Regions from separate parts of the Blautia luti genome, predicted to be linked through region 3. Evidence: predicted binding sites of a transcription regulator. Region 3 holds the regulator's gene; each other region holds the start of a gene.
What was found. Region 3 encodes HrcA, which represses chaperone genes, less so after heat shock. Its sites were predicted from a motif close to TGTTAGCACTCNNNNNNNNNGAGTGCTAACA; they were not measured.
Positions count from the first base shown of each region.

Region 1 (7,907 bases), 890 kb from region 3:
ATGCTCTTCCGCGCTGGAAAAGAGCCCAGATAAACACAAACAGGCTGTATGTTTCCACACATACAGCCTGTTGCTATTATAATCTTTTTACAGTCACTTCGGACAAAATCTTCTTACATATTCAGATTTGAAATCTCCCTTATTCGGAGAAAGAGCATTGGCAGATACTACTGCCACTGCGAACTTCAATGCTTCCTGCGGCGTATAATTTCTTTCCAGTGCAACAGCCAGTCCTCCTGCCATGGAATCACCGCAGCCGGACTTCTGGGAAACATCTGCAATTTCTTTTACTGACATTCCCTTTTGCGCAAGAGATTTCCTCAGTCATAAACAATACCTCCAATTTTTGGATTTAAAAGCATCGATTTCTGAAATGTAATTCAGATTAGAATAATTAGGCAGCACTCCCATTACCGAATCCGCGACCTCTATAGGTTTTGCTACATTCCTGTTCGAATTCTTTCAGTTTGCGTCTGGCTTCAGGTGTGAGGTTGGTTGGTACCTGAATCTGTACGGTTGCATATTCATCGCCGTGGACAGACGGATTATTCATCGCTACGATACCTTTTCCTCTTAAACGGATCTTAGTTCCCGACTGTGTACCCGGTTTAATATTGCAGAGAACATCACCGTAGATGGTATGAACTTTCGCTTCACCGCCAAATACAGCAGTTGTAAATGGAATATTTACAGTTGTATAAACATCTCTGCCTTCCCGTCTGTATCCAGGTTTATCCTGAACATTTACTTTCAGAAGCAAATCACCGGCCTCACATCCGCCCACTCCCGGATATCCTTTTCCTTTAAGTCTGATAGACTTACCGGATTCAATACCTGCCGGAATATTGACTTCATAATTCTGGACACCACCGTTGCTGCTCTGCAGGCGAATAACCTTCTTACCGCCAAAAGCAGCTTCATCAAAGCTGACAGTAACCTCCGCATGAAGATCCTCACCTTTACTGCTGTAAGAACCGCTAAAGCCATGACTGCGGAAATCACTTCCACCTGTACTAAAGCCACTGCCGAAGCCGCCAGTTCCATTGCTTCCGAATCCACCAAAACCACTTCCGTGAAATCCACTGCCACCGAAGCCGCTGCTTCCAAAGCCACCGGATGATTTACTCTTCTTAAATCCACCACCAAAAATGTTCTTCAGGATATCATCCATATCTTCGCCATTTTCAAAATGATATTCATGATAACCATTGCCATCACTGTACGAGCCATGGAAACCGCCGCCAAAAGGATTGCCCTGTGTTCCGCCAAATCCACTGCCAAACGGGCTGCCCTGTGCGTTTCCATAATTACCGGCGCCTTCTTCAAAAGCAGCGTGGCCGAACTGGTCATATAGTTTACGCTTCTTCTCATCACTCAGAACATCATAGGCTTCATTTACTTCCTTAAAATGCTCTGCTGCCGAAGCGTTTCCCTCATTGCTGTCCGGATGATATTTCTTTGCCAGTTTTCTGTATGCTTTCTTAATCGTTGCTGCATCCGCGTTTTTGTTCACGCCCAGAACTTCATAATAGTCTCTTTTCAATATCATCACCTTCCCTCATAAACACATTCTAATGCAATCATTCCACACTTCATATTTCTGCAATCCTCATTATGCAAACAACGGGAAGCCAAAAGATTTGACCTCCCGTTGCTGTAACTTAACATCTATTATCCTTCAATGGAGATGCTGTGCTTCTGTTCCACTGCTGGCTTTGCTTCTTTCTTCGGAACAAATAATGTCAGGATACCATGTTTGAATTCTGCTTTGATGTCGTCCTGATGTACTTCCTTACCTACATAAAAGCTACGACTGCAGGCACCTGCATAACGTTCTCTGCGGATATAACGTCCTGTTTCTTTCTCTTGCTCATCTTTATCCAGACCTTTCTCTGCACTGATGGTCAGATAACCATTTTCCAGTGCTGCGTGGACTTCATCTTTCTTAAATCCAGGAAGATCAACGATCAGTTCATATCCATTGCTCATTTCCTTGATATCGGTTTTCATTACATGATTTGCTTTATGTCCATAAAGCTTCTTCTCTGCATCCTTCATTGCTCTGTCATCATAATAGAATGGGAAATCTCCAAAAAAGTCATCAAATAAATTTTCTCCAAAAATACTAGGCATTAACATAAGTCATATCTCCTTTTCTAATATATTTTATATATGTCAAATCTGTTCGCCAGATTTACTTTCCAAATCTATCTCTACAGGTTTTTTCAACCTTTTATCTTCAATCTTTTAGTGTAAACTTTTGTTTTTTATATCTGTTTTTAATCTCTGGCTGACCCTTAACGGGTCAGTCAGAATATTTATTCATCAGCCTTCAATAGCAATTGTTTTCTTCTGTTCTACTGCTGGTTTTGCTTCTTTCTTTGGTACAAATAATGTGAGGATACCATGTTTGAATTCTGCTTTAATGTCTTCTTTCTCAACTTCTTTGCCTACATAGAAGCTACGGCTGCAGGCACCTGCGTAACGTTCTTTACGGATATAACGTCCTGTCTCTTTCTCCTGCTCATCTTTGTCCAGGCCTTTCTCTGCACTGATAGTCAGATAACCATTCTCCAGATCAGCCTTTACTTCATCTTTGGTAAATCCCGGAAGATCTACAACCAGTTCATAGCCCTTATCAGTTTCCTTGATATCGGTTTTCATTATATGGCTGGCTCTGCGTCCGTAAAGTTTCTTCTCTGTATCTTTCATTGCTCTGTCATCATAATAAAATGGAAAATCTCCAAAAAAGTCATCAAATAAATTTTCTCCAAAAATACTAGGCATCAACATAAGTCATCTCTCCTTTTCTATACCGTCCATCTATATATGATGGACTCTCTGTTATGCATCTTTACCTTGTTTCTTTGGAACTTAGGTTATCAGGAATCTCATAGAACTTATTTCTTTGTTCTCTTTTTGTTCCCCTTCCTTTGTTCTAGCTGTAATATAACACTTATTATTAGCACTGTCAAGAGGTGAGTGCTAATTTTTTTGTGAAAACTTTGTGATTTTGTAAACCCTTTGTGAAGCCTTGATAAATTGCAAAACAGTTTTCGTTTTCTTATGTCGAAAAGAGGTACCGCCTTTTAGCAGTACCCCTTGTTTTCTTTAGTATTAGTTTATTCACTCTGCGCAAAATCATGTACATAGTATAAATCCGGTTTTTATTTTTCTTTCATATAAACGATGCCAGGGGCAAAAGCCTGAAACCACGATGTGCCTGCACAGGAATGGTTTCAAGGCTTATCTGTATTCCCGGATATACGGTTCCTGCACTGAGATAGCTGATTTTTCCAAACAGAGAATAAGTTTCTGAACGGATTCCTACATACATACGCGGTTCATATTTCTTTAAACACCGACACACATCTTACAGATCATCCTGTCAGATCATCGATCTGAGTCCACATAAGCAGAAAACCATGCAGGAGCAGTATAACAATATACAGAATACATTTCTTTTTATCTGCCTCAATTCTTCGATAGGTTCTGGTATAATCAATTACTTTCTTTTCTTTCATAGACCCCTCATTTTGTTATGTTTCGCTACGCAGCTCATAACCGGGAATCTTCCAGAATTTTTACCTCTCCTCCCCGTAAATTACAGCACTGCAGCCCTTCTGTTTTTTGCTCTGATACATTGCCCTGTCAGCCTTTTTGTATAGCTGATCAAAAGAAACCTCTTCATATCCATCATAAAAACACGCACCCAGGCTTATTTCTACGTTCTTCCCCTGCATCTCTACGATATCAATCTGTCGGATGTTTTCAAAAAACCTCTCAAAAAATTTCTCTGCTACACTCTGTTCCAGCATTCCCGGTACAAACATGGCAAACTCATCACCACCGAGGCGCAAAACCACATCACTGTCACGACATGTTTTCTGTAGCTTCTCCGCAACGGCTATGATTACCTTATCTCCTACAGAATGTCCATAAGTGTCATTGATGGATTTAAATTTGTCACAGTCGATCAAACAAAGCAATCCTCCTGTTTTTCTCCTTAAAAATTCAGTAATCTTTTTTTCTCCGCTTCCACGATTACATAATCCTGTCATAAGATCTGTCCGCGCCAGATAAATCAGTCTGTTCTCACGCTTTTTTTCTTCTTCTATACACTCAATACAGAAAAGTACATGCAAAAGTCTTCCATTTTCATCGTAATCTACAGGAATAAATCTGCTTCGGCACCAACCTAATATTTTATCTGTAAATTCATGTGTTATGCTGTTTTCCCCAATAAGCCGTTCTTCCAACGTACTGATATCTACAAACTCCAGCGATTCCTGAAGTTGTGATTCTATACACATTTTCTCAGCAATACCATTGATATGTCCGCAAAAATCATCTCTGATTTCATATTCTCCCATTTTAAAATCTTTTCCCAAATATTCCGCAATCTGATCTGTCATTTTTATAATATGATATCTTTTTGTCTGCACATCAACCAAATGCATAGATATATAGATTTTGGAAAGCGATGAATAACTGCTGAGCTTCGCCTCTTTATTTGACTTTATAAATGAATTACGCATTTTCAGAAATGAGATAAGAAGCGTTCCTATCATATCCAGGAAAGTAGTAAGCCCCCTGTAATCACTCTTTGGAGGATTATCCACACCGAAAAAACCACTTATCTCATCTTTATAACGCAAAGGGCACACCACCACATTTCTCACATTCTGCGCTTTTAACATATCATACGATACGCGATGTTCTTCTTTGATATCTTCTATATCAGTGATAATGATACTTTCACCTTTGGAAAACGTATCATACCACCATTTTATTATATCCATATCGACATTCTGCAATCTGTCTATCTCGGGAATTACTCCCTGTGCACACCATTCATATGTATTGTCTGTACCATGTCTTTCTTTACAATCTTCGAAAATATATATTCTGTCAGAACCGATATGTCTGCCGAAAAAGCGGATAAATTCATTAATCTGCTCGTCAGGTGTATTGTAATTAAGTGCAGATCTAAGTGCTTCATTTATGACCAGTTCATACTTTATGATTGTCTTCATGTTGTTTTCCTCTATATATTTTCACTGTATGTAATTATAATGTCCTCTTAATCAGCAACCACCGGTTCAACCGGTGGTTGTGCTCACTTTCAGATTCCCAGAACAGCAGATATCTTAATCTCTTTTTCCGTTTCACTGAGATCAAAATCACCGCCATCTTCCACAGTCATGTGTATCTCATACAGTACATCTTCGGATAATGTATCCGGTGTTTCACCATCTTCTGTCTGAATATGCCATTTCTCTGCCGGAACTTCTTTCAAGGTACCATCTGTGCCATATGCATACAGCTTCAAAGAACCTGTTTCCCCTGAGATTCCTTTCATACGTATTGCAACGGTTGTGTTCGGATGTACGTTCTCAATTGTGATCGTATTCAGCCATCCTTCCACATCTCCCTGGCCGCCGTCTGCTGCAAATTTCTCCTGACTTAACACATTGCGCATTGCCTGATCCAGATCCACCTTGCGGTAAGGCATTTCCGGCAGATATACAAACCTGTCCTGCAATCTCAGAAGTTCCAGATAGCCAGTCGGACAATAGAGCGCATTTCCGCTGTTTCCCGCATACATACCGATAGCCATGTTGTTGTATCCCGGTTTGTCAGAAATATCCATGGTAAATGCAGTCTCGCCTGTCTCAAAATCAAGCATGATATACTGCCACATACCAGTTTCCATATCCTGAACATATCCGTAAATATATCCTGTTGCAGTGGACAGCTTCATCATGGAAGTGTCAGACAGATCACTTCTGCACCAGATACTCTTCATCTCATATCCGTTCTCCGTCTTAACTGTATCCACACGTTCTATACCCGGCGCGATCATTTTATTGCCCTGTCTCAGCCAGCCCACATCATAAATATTCTCATAGCTTTGTATTGAGGAATCATTATCTGCTTCTCCAAGCTTTGCACTTCCTGCACCAAACCAGTTACATACGATCGTGCTTACAGTTCCCTCTCCATCATCATATACAATTGCAGAATTTTCCACAGACACCTGTGTATCTTCCGGAAGCTCATCTATAACGGGCATGCTCGCAACCTGTTCTCCTGTTTTCATATCCACCGCAATAAGATTTACCGGATCCTGATTATCTGTAAACATAACCAGATCTTTGGTCAAAGACGGGGAACATCCACCTCCCCATGCAAGACCGCCACCTGTCGTCTCATCGCCTTCTTTGCTTTCCTTGGCACCCACACTTTTATAGGAAGTTTCCCAGACTTTTTTCACACCATTATCCGCCTGGAGCAGATAACACTTCAGATTTGTCAGAATGACCGCACCCTCCTTAGATGCCGCAATACCATTCTCTGCACCCTCTCCCGGTTCCAGTTCATATACAAACACTGCATCTGACAGATCCACATCTTCTCCATTCAAGATCTTATCGATAGCTGCACGCGAAACATAGCCAAAGGTTCCCTGCTGTTTTCTGTCAGGATAAATGCGGAAGCCTCCTGTTGCAAACCAGAGATTTCCCTCATAATCAAAAACTACAGATAACAGATTCTGATCCAGTGTTTTTCCAAGTGCAGCCTCTGCTGCCGCTTTAATATCAATATCCAGCACTTTCTCAAATTCCGGAAGTACATTTCCCTCCTCATCTGTAGCCTTAAGCATAAGTACCCGATTATCGTTCGTCGGACACACAATGCGATTGCTCTCATCTACAAAAGAATATGAACTCTGTATCAGATAGCTTCCATTGTCATGCTGTTTTGGTGAAAAATAGCCCAAGGTCTGTGCCTCATCTGCATTAATATCACGGATCGCCAGGCCACCCAGAAGCGGAACCACAGAATGTCCATAGGAATCAAAAAAGACTGCCGGGGAAGCATTGGGATTAACTTTTTCATAAGAAACATTGATCTCAGAATAAATATCAACAGGCAATACCTCATCTGTTGAATCTGTATTATAGCAGTCATGATGAATATTGGAATCACTTGCTGCCATATAAGGATTCACATCCATAACCTTCGGTGTAAGTGTCTTTATAGGCAGTTCTGATGTCTGACCTGCATTTTCCTCTGTCTGTGTTTCTTCTACCTGTGTTTCCTCTGCACGTACCATATTTATTGACGGTTCAGATGTTGTAGCTGCTATAAAAGCGATCATTGCAAGAATTAAAGCTCTTTTCTTCATAATTGTTTTTCCTCCTGAGTGTTTTTGTCATATTACATTTCTGTGTTCAAACCAAATGGAGAGTCCTTCTTTTATTTTCTGCTCTTCCACAGGTTTCATAAAAAAATATTCTATCCGCATCCTGAACGCATGAAGCGAAAAATCAAGATCACTGCACCAGATAATCCCACATTTCGGATACAGGGAACGGAGATGTTCTGCCGCATTCAGCCCGGACACCCCAGGCAATGCAAGAAACACCACTGCCGGTACTGTTTTTCGTGTCCGCCCAAAAAACCGTTCCTGATCCTGATAGATTTCAATCAATGGAAAAACATTCTTTTCTGTACAGTAATTTCTGATGTATTCCGCACAGTTCTGTCCTTCCTGTTCCTGATCAGTCAATATGGCAATACAATACACGACATCCCTCCTCTTCCATTTGATGTACTCCCATTTGTTATCCTCATTATAAAAAAGTCAGAAATTTTTTCAATAATTCTGTCACGAAACGACAGAAAATGACACGAATTGTAAATCTATGGTATTGTTTTGTGATATACTTATAGCAGAATTTTATAAACATATAAATAAAGGAAGATTTACTATGAGAATTGCAATTGTTGATGATATTTCAGAAGAACGGACACTACTTCGCAACAGACTGGAATCTCAATTTTCCAGGCGCAATGTCCACATAGATATATTTGAATATGAAAATGGAGAAACTTTCCTC
Region 1 is NZ_AP028156.1:3,587,333-3,595,239, forward strand. Features, by position in the region: gene nudC (NAD(+) diphosphatase) at 1-33, shown strand, start outside; gene R8695_RS16620 (PfkB family carbohydrate kinase) at 94-297, opposite strand; gene R8695_RS16625 (DnaJ C-terminal domain-containing protein) at 395-1,549, opposite strand; gene R8695_RS16630 (Hsp20/alpha crystallin family protein) at 1,672-2,139, opposite strand; gene R8695_RS16635 (Hsp20/alpha crystallin family protein) at 2,326-2,793, opposite strand; gene R8695_RS16640 (hypothetical protein) at 3,381-3,524, opposite strand; gene R8695_RS16645 (sensor domain-containing diguanylate cyclase) at 3,585-5,036, opposite strand; gene R8695_RS16650 (hypothetical protein) at 5,126-7,192, opposite strand; gene R8695_RS16655 (response regulator) at 7,220-7,594, opposite strand; gene R8695_RS16660 (LytR/AlgR family response regulator transcription factor) at 7,779-7,907, shown strand, end outside.
Region 1: R8695_RS16635 (Hsp20/alpha crystallin family protein) is a predicted target of HrcA. The motif match lies at 2,961-2,991, and genes of this name have one in related genera.

Region 2 (7,907 bases), 180 kb from region 3:
TGCATATGTTGCACAGGACAATTATCTGTTTAATGAAACGGTCCGTGAAAATATCCGGCAGGGAAATCCGGATGCTACAGATGAACAGGTTGTTGAGGTGACAAAGAAAAGCGGATGCTATGAATTTATCATGCAGTTGGAGAATGGATTTGATACGGTTGTAGGAGGTGCAGGAGGGCATTTGTCAGGTGGCGAGAGGCAGCGTATCTCCATTGCAAGAGCAATGTTAAAGGATGCTCCGATCGTGCTCCTTGATGAGGCAACTGCCTACACAGATCCGGAAAATGAGGCAATTTTGCAGAATTCTATCGCAAAACTGGTAGCAGGGAAGACCCTGATCGTAATAGCACACAGACTTTCTACTGTTAAGGACAGTGACCAGATCTTTGTTGTAAATGATGGAAATGTAACAGCACATGGCACACATGAGGAACTTCTGGTGTCATGCCCGCTTTATAGGGAAATGTGGAATGCCCATATTTCTGTAAAAGATACTGTGAAGGAGGGAGAATGATATGTTTGGGATTCTGGCAAAATTCTTTCGTTTTTCAGGCAGGGAAAATGGCAATAAATTTAAACTGTCGATAGTGATCGGACTCATAGAGGCTCTTGCCTCAGCAATGAAGATTCCGGCTATTATGTACATACTGATTGGTCTGCTGAGTGGGAAACCGACAGGAAAATATATTGGAGGCTCCGTTGCGATTATGGTTCTTGCAATTGTAGTCGACGTAATCTGCAAGAGATACTCTACAGTGCTTCAGACAGAGGGAGGATATAATGCAAGTGCTTTTATGAGAATCAAGATTGCAGAGCATTTGCGATATTTGCCGATGGGGTATTTTAATTCCAATAGTATCGGGGAAATTTCTTCCATTACAACCAATACAATGGAAATACTTGGCGATGTGGCTGCGAGAGTGGTTATGCTGACAATGCAGGGAATTCTGGAAACATCAATGATCATTCTTATGCTGTTTATTTTTGACTGGAGAATCGGACTGATCGCTGCAGCAGGAGTGCTTATTTTCTTTGGGGTCAATTCCGTGATGCAGAATGCGGGTAAAAAAGATTCAGAGCAAAAAGTGGTATGCGATACAGAGCTTGTAAACCAGATCATGGAGTATCTGCAGGGAATATCAGAAGTAAAATCATACAATCTGCTTGGAAAACAGGCGAAAAGATTAAATGATGCAAATGAAGCATGCGAAAAGATCAATACAAAGATGGAGATGTTGTTTGTTCCCTATCATTTTCTGCAAAGTGTGATAACAAAAATCACAGGTGCTGTGATCGTAGCAGGCAGCGCATATTTTTATATCAATGGAACCATGAGCGCGGTCTATGCGATTGGTATGACAATCTCAGCATTTATGCTTTATTCCAGTCTGGAATGCGCAGGAAATTATTCATCCCTCTTACATGTGGTAAGTGTATGTGTAGATAAAGCAAATGCAATACTGGAGCTGGACACCATGGATATCGACGGCAAAGAGATCCATCCGGAAAATTACGATATCAGACTTTCTAACGTTTCATTTTCCTATGACAAACGGAAGATTATTGATGATGTATCACTTTCTATCCCACAGAAAACGACGACAGCAATTGTTGGACCGTCTGGTGGAGGAAAATCAACACTTTGCAATCTGATTGCCAGATTTTGGGATGTGGATTCCGGGGAAGTGACACTTGGAGATGTGAATGTAAAAGACTACAGCATGAACAGTCTGATGCGTAATTTTTCATTTGTATTTCAGTCGGTGTATTTGTTCGCAGACACCATTGAGAATAATATTAAATTCGGACGTCAGGATGCAAGCCATGAGGAAGTGGTGGAAGCGGCAAAGAAAGCGTGCTGTCACGATTTCATCAGCAAACTTCCAGATGGATACAACACAGTGATCGGAGAAGGCGGAGCCACACTTTCCGGTGGTGAGAAACAGCGTATTTCGATAGCCAGAGCAATCATGAAGGATGCCCCAATCGTTATATTAGATGAGGCAACGGCCAATGTTGATCCGGAGAATGAAAAGGATCTGATGGATGCGGTAGATGCGCTTACAAAGGAAAAAACGATTATTATGATTGCCCACAGATTAAAAACGGTCAGACATGCAGATCAGATTGTGGTTGTTGACAAAGGAAAAATTGTGCAGCAGGGAACACATGGGCAACTAATGAAGCAGGAAGGTATTTATAAGAGATTTGTGGATGCAAGGCAGCAGGCGGTAAGTTGGAAACTGGTGCACTGAGAAATAATCCACAGTTGGTGAATATCCAAATTGAATTGTCTGAAAGAGATTTAATTTAAGTTTCGCTAAGTTTCACTTATATAGGCAGAATGAGGGATATTCAATAAAGTAATATGAAAAAAGCACTGAAAACCGTGGGATTATTGGTTTTACAGTGCTTTTTCTTTTGCCAAAGAGGAAAAATGCAGCGAATTTAAGTTTTGCTAAGTTTCACTGAGTTCTGATTTTGCAGAGCGCCATTGTTTCTTAGGTTCAAACTTTCCACAATCATCACAGGTATACGGCCAGTTGATTTTCCACTCAAAATATTCATCTCTGGTAATCTCACCGGATTTCAGTTCATCCATTCGAACCCCCCATTCTTTCAGAAAATTATTCAGAACCCCATAGTCAAACCACATACAGACAGGTGCATGAGCCGGCCAGCTATCATTGTCATGGTAGTAAACGGAAGTGTCTGCTACTTCATTGCATTTTTCACCGGGAAATTTCCGAGGAAGAAACAGATGCAGGGCTGATGGATTAAATTCATCCAATCAGAAAAGCAGTTCCATCATTTCGGAAGCGCCACGTCTAGAGGTATCATAGAGGGTATAAGGATTAACATCAAGAGGCTTAGCCATTTTATCGACCAGATCTTTTTTGGGAACACGAATCCCTTTTTCATATTGTACAATTCTATGTTGATCGGTCAGTCCGATCTTCTCTGACAGTTCTTTTTGTGTCATTTTCCGGAATGTCCGGATTTTTTTTAGTTTCGGATTAAAATTCATAAAGTCTCCTCTGCATTAGTCCTGATAAACATCCATTGAAGATAGTAAAATCAAGAAACGAATAACTATTTGTCCATGTTATAACACAAATTAGCAGAAAAAAAGGGTGCACAAATTCTTTACAAAAAATTAGCACTCACCTCTTGACAGTGCTAACAACATATGTTATATTACATGCAGAACAAAGAAAACAACATATTTCTCCTGTGGGAGAGATATTTCTCATATAAGAGGAGGGTTAGCCTATGAATATCAGTAAATTTACACAGAAATCCGTACAGGCTGTCCAGGATCTGGAGAAGGTTGCTTATCAGTTTGGCAACCAGGAGATTGAAGAGGAGCATCTTTTATATGCTCTGCTGGAACAGGAAGACAGCCTGATTCTTAAACTGATCGAGAAGATGGAGATAGATAAGGATTATTTCAGAAATTCTCTGAATCAGGCACTGGATGCCAGGGTTAAGGTATCTGGCGGTGAGCTTCATTTCGGACAGTATCTGAACAAGGCTCTGGTCAGTGCAGAGGATGAAGCCAAGGCAATGGGTGATGAATATGTCTCTGTAGAGCATTTATTCCTTGCTTTGTTGAGATATCCAAGTCCAAGCATGAAGAAACTGTTTCAGGAATTTGGCATTACTAAGGAGCGTTTCCTGCAGGCACTTTCTACAGTACGAGGCAATCAGCGTGTAGTCAGTGACAATCCGGAAGCTACTTATGATACTTTGAATAAATATGGCGAGGATTTAGTCGAAAAGGCACGTAACCAGAAGCTGGATCCTGTGATCGGACGTGATGAAGAAATCCGTAATATCATCAGAATCCTTTCTCGTAAGACCAAGAACAATCCGGTGCTCATCGGTGAGCCTGGTGTAGGTAAGACTGCAGCAATCGAGGGTCTTGCACAGCGAATCGTGGCAGAGGATGTGCCGGAAGGTCTGAAGGATAAGAAGATTTTTGCACTGGACATGGGTGCTCTGGTAGCAGGTGCCAAATACAGAGGTGAGTTTGAGGAACGTCTGAAAGCAGTCCTTGAAGAAGTAAAGAAGAGTGAAGGAAACATTATTCTTTTCATTGATGAGTTACATCTGATCGTTGGTGCAGGTAAGACTGACGGAGCCATGGATGCAAGCAATATGCTGAAGCCTATGCTTGCCAGAGGTGAGCTTCACTGTATCGGTGCCACAACTCTGGATGAGTATCGTCAGTATATTGAGAAAGATGCCGCTCTGGAACGTCGTTTCCAGCCTGTTATGGTGGATGAACCTACAGTGGAGGATACCATTTCCATCCTTCGTGGTCTGAAGGAGAGATATGAGGTCTTCCATGGTGTTAAGATCACAGACAGCGCGCTGGTTGCAGCAGCTACACTTTCACATAGATATATCACAGACCGTTTTCTTCCTGATAAGGCCATTGACCTGGTGGATGAGGCCTGTGCCCTGATCAAGACAGAGCTGGATTCCATGCCTTCAGAGCTGGATGAACAGCGCCGTAAGATCATGCAGCTGGAGATTGAGGAATCTGCACTGAAGAAAGAGACAGATAACCTGAGTAAGGAACGTCTGGAAACACTTCAGAAGGAGCTGGCAGAGCTTCGTGATACCTTTAATACCCAGAAAGCACAGTGGGATAATGAGAAGCATTCTGTAGAGAAATTACAGAAGCTTCGTGAGCAGATCGAGGATGTAAATAAGCAGATCCAGAAAGCAAAACAGAACTATGATCTGGAGAAGGCCGCACAGTTACAGTACGGTGAACTTCCGAAATTACAGCAGCAGCTGGAAATCGAAGAGAAGAGCGTTAAAGAGGGCGACAGAAGCCTGGTACATGAGGCAGTTACAGATGATGAGATCGCAAGGATCATTTCCAGATGGACCGGTATTCCTGTAACAAGACTGACAGAAGGCGAGAGAGCTAAACTTCTCACTCTGGAAGATCAGCTTCACAAGAGAGTTGTAGGCCAGGATGAAGGTGTGAAGAGGGTTACAGATGCAATCCTTCGTTCTAAAGCCGGCATCAAGGATCCGACTAAACCAATCGGTTCCTTCCTGTTCCTTGGTCCTACAGGTGTAGGTAAGACAGAGCTTGCCAAAACTCTGGCAGAGAATCTTTTCGATGATGAGCAGAATATGGTCAGAATTGATATGAGTGAGTACATGGAGAAGTATTCTGTATCCAGACTGATCGGAGCGCCTCCGGGATATGTAGGATATGAGGAGGGCGGTCAGCTTACTGAGGCAGTCCGCCGTAAACCATACAGTGTTGTACTTTTTGATGAGATCGAGAAAGCACATCCGGATGTATTTAACGTACTGTTACAGGTACTGGACGATGGTCGTATTACAGACTCTCAGGGACGTACCGTTGACTTTAAGAATACAATTCTGATCATGACTTCCAACATCGGTTCTCCTTATCTGCTGGATGGCATTGATGAGAATGGTGAGATTAAACCTGAGGCTCAGAGTCAGGTTATGGATGACCTGAGAGGTCACTTCCGTCCGGAATTCCTGAACCGTCTTGATGAAATAATTATGTTCAAGCCCTTGACAAAATCTAATATTGGTAAGATAGTAGACTTGATGGTCAGCGAGCTTGATAAACGTCTTGCAGACCAGGAGCTTTCCCTGGAACTGACAGATGCAGCCAAGAATCAGGTCATTGAGAATGGCTATGATCCGGTATATGGTGCACGTCCGCTGAAACGTTATCTGCAGAAATATGTAGAAACTCTTGCAGCGAGAAAGATTCTGTCCGGAGATGTTCACGCAGGTGATACTCTGGTGCTGGATGTTCAGAATGGGGAATTCATTGTTACGGTAAAGGACGGAAACTAAATGATACCCAAAGATCCAATGATTCTGCTGAGTTATGTGAATACTCAGCTCAGGGATTACTATGATTCCCTGGAAGCACTCTGTACATGCAGAGGATTAAAGAAAGACGAACTGGTAGCGAAGATGCACTCTATCGACTATGAGTATGATGAGGCGACCAATCAGTTCATATAAGAAATATGCGAAATGCTCTCTGACAGCGGGAATTGCTGTTGGGGAGCATTTTTCGTATTGCATATAAGAAAGATCCCTGCTTTAATTGCAAAAAAGTGATAAACTGCGGAGCAGTTATTGGGGCATGTGTTTCAAAATCAGTACAATCTTAAAAAATAGATAAGGCAGTACAAAAAAATATCAGTAAAAAAGATTAAATCGTTAAAATATAAACGAAAATAATCAGGGAATATGTAAAAAATGTATAAAAAAACAGGAAATAAAGTATAAATATTCACTATCCACACAATTGATTTTTGTATGCTGTATGATATAATTGCATCTGTAAAAAACAAGCGCATATTAAATAGGAAGAAACACATATATGAAAAAAATCTCCTGAATGATAATCGCGCTGTACGAAAATACAATATGGAGGTGGCAGTTTTGAAAAAGTTGGTGACCGTACTGGGTGCTTTTTTTGCAGTTCTTCTGGCTTGTCCATTGAGTGTATTTGCGGCAGAAGGCAGTAAAGCACCATCTACAGTACCTGTATGGCTTTGCATTCCCTTTGCAGGGCTTTTGTTATGTATTGCAGTGATGCCTCTGGTAAAAGCGGAGTGGTGGGAGTCTCATCAGCCACTGGTTGTTGCCTTATGGATCATTCTGATGGTGGTTCCATTTGCTTTCGTTTATGGAGCCGGAAAGACTACAGAGACAGTTTTGGACTGTATTGTGAATGATTATCTTACATTTATCATTCTGTTATTCGGCCTGTTCTGCGTATCAGGTAATATTACCATGGAGGGTGATTTCGCAGGTTCCCCCCGTGTTAATGTAGGTCTGCTTGCACTGGGAACTCTTCTGGCAAGCTGTATCGGTACCACCGGTGCCAGTATGCTGATGGTACGTCCGGTAATTAAAATGAATTCATGGAGAAAGAGAAAAGGACATATTATGATCTTCTTTATCTTCATGGTTTCCAATATGGGTGGATGTCTTACACCAATCGGAGATCCGCCGCTGTTAATGGGATTTATGCGAGGTGTTCCATTCTTCTGGAGTCTGCATCTGTTCCCTGTACTGATCTTTAATATGGTCATTTTGCTGTTTGTATTTTATCAGATTGATAAACGTTCCTACAGAAAGGATATTGCAAATGGACGTAAACCGGATATCCGTAAACCGGGTACTCAGTTCCGTCTGGATGGACTGCACAATATCATTTTCCTTGTGATGATCGTTGGCGCGGTAATCTTAAGCGGTGTACTTCCGGGAATGTCCGCATTTCAGGATGCCGCAGGCAATGTAAGAGGCATTCATCTTTTTGGAGAAGTAACCCTGACATTCCCGGCACTGATCGAAATTGTGATCATTCTGCTTGCAGCCTTTCTTTCCTTTAAGACAACAGATAAGCAGATCCGTATCAGAAACCATTTTACCTGGGGTGCGATCCAGGAGGTTGCGGTTTTATTCATCGGTATCTTTATCACCATGCAGCCTGCATTGATGCTTCTGAAAGCTGTAGGACCGAATCTGGGAGTTACTGAACCGGCTCAGATGTTCTGGGCAACCGGTGCGCTTTCCAGTTTCTTGGATAATACACCGACGTATCTGGTATTCCTTACAACGGCAGGAACGCTGGCATTTACCAATGGAATCACAACCACACTGGGAACTGTACCGACGAAGGTGCTGTCTGCCATTTCCTGTGGTGCGGTATTTATGGGTGCCAACACTTATATCGGAAATGCCCCGAACTTTATGGTAAAGGCAATCTCTGATGAGAACGGTGTCAAGATGCCATCATTCTTCGGATATATGCTCTGGTCCATCGCATTTCTGGTTCCAGTGTTTATTATCGATATGTTTGTATTCTTTTTATAAGG
Region 2 is NZ_AP028156.1:2,874,280-2,882,186, reverse strand. Features, by position in the region: gene R8695_RS13330 (ABC transporter ATP-binding protein) at 1-514, shown strand, start outside; gene R8695_RS13325 (ABC transporter ATP-binding protein) at 516-2,255, shown strand; partial or broken gene R8695_RS17745 (helix-turn-helix domain-containing protein) at 2,459-3,028, opposite strand; gene clpB (ATP-dependent chaperone ClpB) at 3,274-5,865, shown strand; gene R8695_RS13310 (DUF4250 domain-containing protein) at 5,866-6,039, shown strand; gene R8695_RS13305 (sodium:proton antiporter) at 6,466-7,905, shown strand.
Region 2: clpB (ATP-dependent chaperone ClpB) is a predicted target of HrcA. The motif match lies at 3,156-3,186, and genes of this name have one in related genera.

Region 3 (7,907 bases):
GGACTTCTGGATCCGAAAGTAGAAGTCCGCCCCATTGAAGGCCAGATTGATGATCTGATCGGAGAAGTAAACAAAGAAGTGTCAAAGAAACACAAAATCCTGATCACCACTCTTACCAAACGAATGGCAGAAGACCTGACAGAATATATGAAAGAAGTAGGAATACGGGTTCGCTATCTCCATTCTGATATCGATACCTTAGAGCGTGCCCGGATCATCCGGGATATGCGTCTGGATGTTTTTGATGTACTGGTAGGAATCAACCTCCTTCGAGAAGGCCTGGACATCCCGGAAATCACCCTGGTAGCAATCCTGGATGCAGATAAAGAAGGTTTCCTCCGTTCTGAAACCTCCCTCATCCAGACCATCGGACGAGCTGCACGAAACAGCGAAGGCCACGTAATCATGTACGCAGACAATATGACCGATTCCATGAACAAAGCCATCACCGAAACCAACCGCCGCCGAACCATTCAGGAAGCCTACAACAAAGAACACGGAATCACTCCGACTACTATCAAAAAAGCAGTCCGCGACCTCATCGCCGTATCCAAAGCAGTAGCCGAAACTGAAGTCCGACTTCAGAAAGACCCAGAGTCCATGACCCGCAAAGAACTCACCAAACTCATCGCCCAGGTAGAAAAACAAATGCGCGCCGCAGCTGCAGACCTCAACTTCGAACAAGCCGCCGAACTCCGCGATAAAATGATCGACCTGAAAAAGAACCTGGATACTCTGGATAAATAATAATTCCCATTGTTTGTAAAATAACAAAAAATTCACAAAATAATATTGACAAACCAAATCAAGAGTGCTATCTTATGAGCATAAGGTGTTAGCACTCCTGAAACATGAGTGCTAACAAACCAAAAAACAAAGGCAGTAAAGGAGTGGAATTTCATGGATCAGGAATTAGATGATCGTAAAAAGAAAATACTAAAAGCCATCATCAAAACCTACATGGAAACAGGCGAACCGGTGGGTTCCCGGACCATTTCCAAGTTTGCAGATTTAAATGTAAGCTCTGCCACCATCCGGAATGAGATGTCAGACCTGACAGATATGGGATATATCGTACAGCCCCACACCTCAGCCGGAAGAATTCCTTCTGATAAAGGTTATCGCCTCTACGTAGACGAGCTGATGAAAGAAAAGGAATCAGAGGTTCAGGAAATCAAGGATCTCATGATAGAGAAAACTGACAAACTGGATAAAATGCTGAAGCAGGTAGCAAAGGTACTGGCCTCCAATACCAACTATGCAACCATGATCTCTGTTCCACAGTACAGCGGAAGCAAGATTAAATTCATCCAGCTTTCCCGCGTAACACCCCTTCAGCTTGTAGCAGTAGTAGTGAGTGATAACAATGTCATCCGAAACCAGATCATCAATCTGGATGAGGAGATGGACGATCAGACAATCCTGAAATTAAATCTTCTTCTTAACACCAACTTAAATGGGGTGCCCATTCAGGATATCAACCTGGGAATGATCGCCCGCCTGAAAGAACAGGCAGGTGTACATGGCTCTGTGGTTGGCACAGTCCTTGATGCAGTGGCAGACACCATCCAGGTAGACGAAGACGATATGCAGATATATACTTCAGGAGCAACCAACATTTTCAAGTATCCGGAGCTTGCAGACACAAGCAAAGCGAGCGAGTTGATTTCAGCATTTGAAGAGAAGCAGGATCTGGTAGACCTGGTGAAAGAGAGAATGTCTGATACCGAGAACACAGGAATTCAGGTGTACATTGGTGATGAGATGCCGGTGCAGACCATGAAAGACTGCAGTGTGGTGACAGCTACTTACGAACTTGGAAAAGGAATGCATGGTACCATTGGTATCATCGGTCCGAAGCGTATGGATTATGCAAATGTAGTTGACAGCCTGAAGGCTTTGAAAGTCCAGCTGGACGAACTGATTAAGAAAGAGAGTTAGAAAGGCGGTAATAGATAGTGTCAGAAGAAACAAAGAACACAGCTCAGGAAGAAGAAACAACAGAGACTCCTGTAACAGAAGAAATTGTTGAGAATGAACCTGAAGTTGTAGAGAACGGTGAAGCTGAAGCAGAGGAAATCCCAGTAGAGGATGGAGACGAAGAAGCTTCCCAGGATGACAAAAAAGAAAGCAAATCAAAAACTTCTTTCTTCGGCAAGAAGAAAAAAGAGAAAGATAAATTTGAACAGCAGATCGAAGAACTTACAGACAGACTGAAACGAAACATGGCTGAGTTCGATAACTTCCGTAAGAGAACGGAGAAAGAGAAATCCAGCATGTACATCATCGGAGCCAAGGATATCGTTGAGAAAATCCTCCCGGTTGTGGATAACTTCGAAAGAGGCCTTGCACAGGCACCTGAAGGAGATTCTTTCGCGGATGGCATGAAGATGATCTACAAACAGCTGATCACAACATTGGATGAGCTGGGTGTGAAACCAATCGAGGCAGTCGGTAAGGAATTTGATCCGAACTTCCATAACGCAGTAATGCATGTGGAGGACGAAGAAGCCGGTGAGAATATTGTGGTAGAAGAATTCCAGAAGGGCTACACTTACAAGGATTTCGTAGTCCGTCACAGTATGGTAAAAGTAGCCAACTAATTTACATGAAAATATAGAATATATCAAATCTAGTTGAAAATAAACAGGAGGAACAAGATTATGGGAAAAATCATTGGTATTGACTTAGGTACAACAAACAGCTGTGTAGCCGTAATGGAAGGTGGACAGCCAACAGTTATCGCAAATACAGAAGGCGCAAGAACAACACCATCTGTTGTCGCTTTCACAAAAACAGGAGAACGTCTTGTAGGTGAACCTGCAAAACGTCAGGCAGTAACAAACGCAGAGAGAACAATCTCTTCCATTAAAAGAGAGATGGGTACTGACTACCGTGTAACAATCGACGACAAGAAATATTCCCCACAGGAAATTTCCGCTATGATTCTTCAGAAACTGAAAAAAGATGCAGAAGGATACCTCGGTGAGAAAGTTACAGAAGCAGTTATCACAGTTCCTGCATACTTCAACGATGCTCAGCGTCAGGCAACAAAAGATGCCGGTAAGATCGCTGGCCTTGAAGTAAAACGTATCATCAACGAGCCTACAGCAGCAGCTCTTGCTTATGGCCTTGATAATGAAAAAGAACAGAAAATCATGGTATACGACTTAGGTGGTGGTACATTCGATGTATCTATCATTGAAATCGGTGATGGTGTTATCGAGGTTCTTTCTACAGCTGGTAACAACCGTCTGGGTGGTGATGACTTCGACCAGAAGATTACAGACTACATGCTTTCTGAGTTCAAGAAAGCAGAAGGTGTTGACTTAAGCAACGATAAGATGGCACTTCAGAGATTAAAAGAAGCTGCAGAGAAAGCTAAGAAGGAACTTTCTTCCGCAACAACTACAAACATCAACCTGCCATTCATTACAGCTACAGCAGAAGGCCCGAAACACTTCGACATGAACCTTACAAGAGCTAAATTCGATGAATTAACACATGACTTAGTAGAAATGACAGCTGAACCGGTACGTCGTGCACTTTCTGATGCAGGTATCACAGCATCTGAACTTGGCCAGGTACTTCTGGTTGGTGGATCTTCCCGTATCCCGGCTGTACAGGATAAAGTAAGACAGTTAACAGGCAAAGAGCCAAGTAAGAACCTGAACCCGGATGAATGTGTAGCACTTGGTGCTTCTATCCAGGGTGGTAAACTTGCTGGTGATGCAGGCGCAGGCGATATCCTTCTTCTGGATGTTACACCACTGTCACTGTCCATCGAGACAATGGGTGGTATTGCAACAAGACTGATCGAGAGAAACACAACTATTCCTACAAGAAAGAGCCAGATTTTCTCAACAGCAGCAGACAACCAGACAGCAGTAGATATCAACGTTGTACAGGGTGAGCGTCAGTTTGCGAAAGACAACAAATCTCTTGGTCAGTTCCGTCTGGATGGAATCCCGCCAGCACGTCGTGGTGTTCCGCAGATCGAAGTTACATTCGATATCGATGCAAACGGTATTGTAAATGTATCCGCTAAGGATCTTGGAACAGGTAAAGAACAGCACATCACAATCACAGCTGGTTCTAACATGTCTGATTCCGACATCGACAAAGCAGTCAAAGAAGCTGCTGAATTCGAAGCACAGGATAAGAAACGTAAAGAAGCAATCGATACAAAAAACAATGCTGATTCCATGGTATTCCAGGTTGAGAATGCACTGAAAGAAGCTGGCGATAAGATTGATGCCAACGATAAAGCTGCTGTAGAAGCAGATCTGAATGCACTGAAAGATTTACTTGCTCAGAATGCAAATTCAGAAGAACTGACAGACTCTCAGGTAGCTGATATCAAAGCTGCTCAGGAGAAGATGATGGAAAGTGCACAGAAACTGTTCGCTAAGATGTATGAGCAGACACAGCAGGCAGGCGGCCAGGCTGGTCCTGATATGAACATGGGCGGCGGCGCAGCAGGAAGCACAAATACAGGAAGCAGCAACGATGACGTTGTAGATGCTGACTACAAAGAAGTTTAATTGAGAGCATAGGAATAAATAATCATGGCTGATAAGAGAGATTATTATGAAGTCTTAGGCGTGGACAAAAGCGCCGATGACGCAACACTTAAAAAAGCATATCGTAAGTTAGCCAAAAAGTATCACCCGGATGTAAATCCGGGTGATAAAGAGGCTGAAGCGAAATTTAAAGAAGCGACAGAAGCTTACACCATCCTGAGTGATCCGGATAAGAGAAGACAGTATGACCAGTTTGGCCATGCAGCATTTGAAAACGGTGGTGGCGGTGCTGGCGGCGGCTTTGGAGGTTTTGACTTCAACGGTGCTGACATGGGTGATATCTTCGGCGATATTTTCGGCGATTTATTTGGAGGCGGCGGCAGAAGCAGGCGCGCCAATAATGGTCCGATGAAGGGAGCAAACCTTCGTGCACGTGTAAATATTACTTTTGAAGAAGCTGTCTTTGGCTGTGAAAAGGAACTGGAAATCGTACTGAAAGACGAATGTACTACCTGCCACGGAACAGGTGCGAAACCAGGTACTTCCCCGACAACCTGTCCGAAATGTAACGGTGAAGGCCAGGTTGTATATACGCAGCAGTCAATGTTTGGGATGGTGCGTAATGTACAGACATGTCCGGACTGCCACGGAACAGGTAAGATCATCAAGGATAAATGTACTTCATGCCGCGGAACAGGATATACATCTTCCAGAAAGAAGATACAGGTATCTGTGCCAGCAGGTATTGACAATGGTCAGAGTATCCGTATTCGTGAGAAAGGTGAGCCAGGCACAAACGGGGGACCGAGAGGCGATCTGCTTGTAGAGGTAAATGTTGCACGTCATCCGATTTTCCAGAGACAGGATATGAATATCTTCTCTACTGCGCCTCTTACATACGCGCAGGCTGCACTGGGCGGTACTGTACGTATCAATACGGTGGACGGAGAAGTGGAATATGAAGTGAAACCGGGAACTCAGACAGATACAAGAATCCGTCTGAAAGGAAAAGGTGTGCCATCACTGAGAAACAAGAATGTACGTGGAGATCACTATGTAACTTTCGTTGTTCAGGTTCCTGTAAATCTCAACGAAGAAGCAAAAGAAGCACTGCGTAGATTTGACGAAGCATGCGGCAACCGCACGAAAGAATCTTCCGACGGAACAGAGAAAACCGAGAAGAAGAAAAAAAGCTTCATGGACAAATTAAAAGAGACTTTTGAAGATTGATCTTCAGAATGACTGACAAATTGTCTGAAGAACAAAAAAGTAAAAGAAAACTAAAGAAAAGAGGTTTATCCTCTTTTCTTTTTTTGTGCAGTCGTGTATATTGAAAGGTAACGGAAAAATTTTGCATACAAAGGAGAGGTATTTGACGAAAAAAGAGAAATTCCAAACATTCCGGGAGAAATATCTCCCAACATGGGCAATACTGCCTCTGATTAGTATTTTTGTATTAAACTGCCTGATCTACTGGGGAAGTGACCTTCTGACAGTCGACAGGTATCATTTTGACTTTACCATGAGTATCGACAGAGCTGTGCCGCTGATTCCGGGATTTGTCTGGATTTATATTCTGGCATTTCCGTTCTGGGCAGTGAATTATATTCTGGCCGCACAGAGAGGAAAAGACGGCTTTTACAGGTTTGTGGCTACAGACCTTACGGTACATCTGGCATGCTTTGTGATTTTTCTTTTACTGCCGACTACAAATGTACGGCCGGAAACTGTCGGCAGTACATGGTCAGAACAGATACTGAAGTTGGTCTATGCACTGGATGGGGGAAACAGCCCTTCGAATCTTTTTCCGTCCATTCACTGTTATGTGAGCTGGCTGAGCTGGAGGGGAGTCAACAACTCAGACAGGATTTCGAAATGGTATCAGATTTTTTCCCTGATATTTGCGATACTGATTATCATATCTACTCAGGTGCTGAAGCAGCATTATCTGGTGGATGCCATTGCAGGGGTGGCACTTGTGGAATTTGCATGGAGATTTTACAATACAGGAAACCGTCACAGCGTATTCCGAAATTTTTTTGAGAAAATAAATAAAATAAGAAAATAAAAAGAAATGGAGACAAATATATGAAGTGGAACCGTTTTACAGTAAAAACGAAAACAGAAGCAGAAGATATCGTCATCAGCACACTTGCAGAAGTCGGTATTGAAGGCGTAGAAATCCAGGACAAACAGCCTCTGACAGAGGAAGACAAAGCTCAGATGTTTGTAGACATTATGCCAGAAGGGCCTTCAGATGACGGTATTGCGTATCTGAACTTCTATCTGGAAGAAGATGCAGACAAAGAAGCAATCCTGAAAGACGTTCGCGAAGCATTAGATGATCTGAAGAATTTCATGGACATCGGAGAAGCTACCATCGAAGAATCCCAGACAGAAGACAAAGACTGGATCAATAACTGGAAACAGTATTTCCACCAGTTCTATGTAGACGATATCCTGATCATTCCATCATGGGAAAAAGTAAAAACAGAAGATAGGGACAAAATGATCCTCCACATTGACCCGGGTACAGCATTCGGAACAGGTATGCATGAGACGACTCAGCTTGTGATCCGTCAGTTAAAGAAATATGTAACACCGAATACAGAAATGCTTGATGTAGGAACCGGAAGCGGTATCCTTGGCATTGTTGCCCTGAAACTTGGCGCAAAACATGTACTGGGAACAGATCTTGATCCATGTGCAATTCCGGCAGTTGCAGAGAACAAAGAAGCAAACCAGATCGCAGATGAAAGCTTTGATATGGTGATCGGAAACATCATTGATGATAAAGCAATCCAGGATCAGGCAGGATATGAGAAATATGATATCGTAACAGCAAACATTCTTGCTGACGTTCTGATCCCGCTGACTCCGGTAATCGTAAACCAGATGAAGAAAGGTGCTTATTACATCACTTCCGGTATCCTTGATGTGAAAGAAGAAGTTGTCGTAGAGGCAGTAAAAGCAGCAGGTCTGACAGTCGTAGAAGTGACACATCAGGGCGAGTGGGTTTCCATAACAGCAAGAAAGGAATGATCCTATGCAGCGTTTTTTTGTGGAACCTTATCAGATTGAGGAAGAGGAACATCGCATCCACATCAATGGAACAGATGTAAATCACATTAAGAATGTTCTTCGTATGAAATGCGGTGAAGATGTCTGGATCAGTGATGGCGGAAATAAAGAGTATCATTGTCAGATTGAAGAACTGGGTGAGGATGAAGTATTGCTTCATATCCTTTATGCCCAGGAACCGGAATATGAACTGTCGAATAAGATCTATCTGTTCCAGGGACTGCCGAAAGCAGACAAGATGGAATTGATCATCCAGAAAGCAGTAGAACTGGGAGCATATTCTGTAATCCCGGTAGAGACAAA
Region 3 is NZ_AP028156.1:2,692,966-2,700,872, reverse strand. Features, by position in the region: gene uvrB (excinuclease ABC subunit UvrB) at 1-747, shown strand, start outside; gene hrcA (heat-inducible transcriptional repressor HrcA) at 901-1,941, shown strand; gene grpE (nucleotide exchange factor GrpE) at 1,959-2,603, shown strand; gene dnaK (molecular chaperone DnaK) at 2,664-4,544, shown strand; gene dnaJ (molecular chaperone DnaJ) at 4,569-5,753, shown strand; gene R8695_RS12480 (phosphatase PAP2 family protein) at 5,896-6,591, shown strand; gene prmA (50S ribosomal protein L11 methyltransferase) at 6,612-7,565, shown strand; gene R8695_RS12470 (16S rRNA (uracil(1498)-N(3))-methyltransferase) at 7,570-7,907, shown strand, end outside.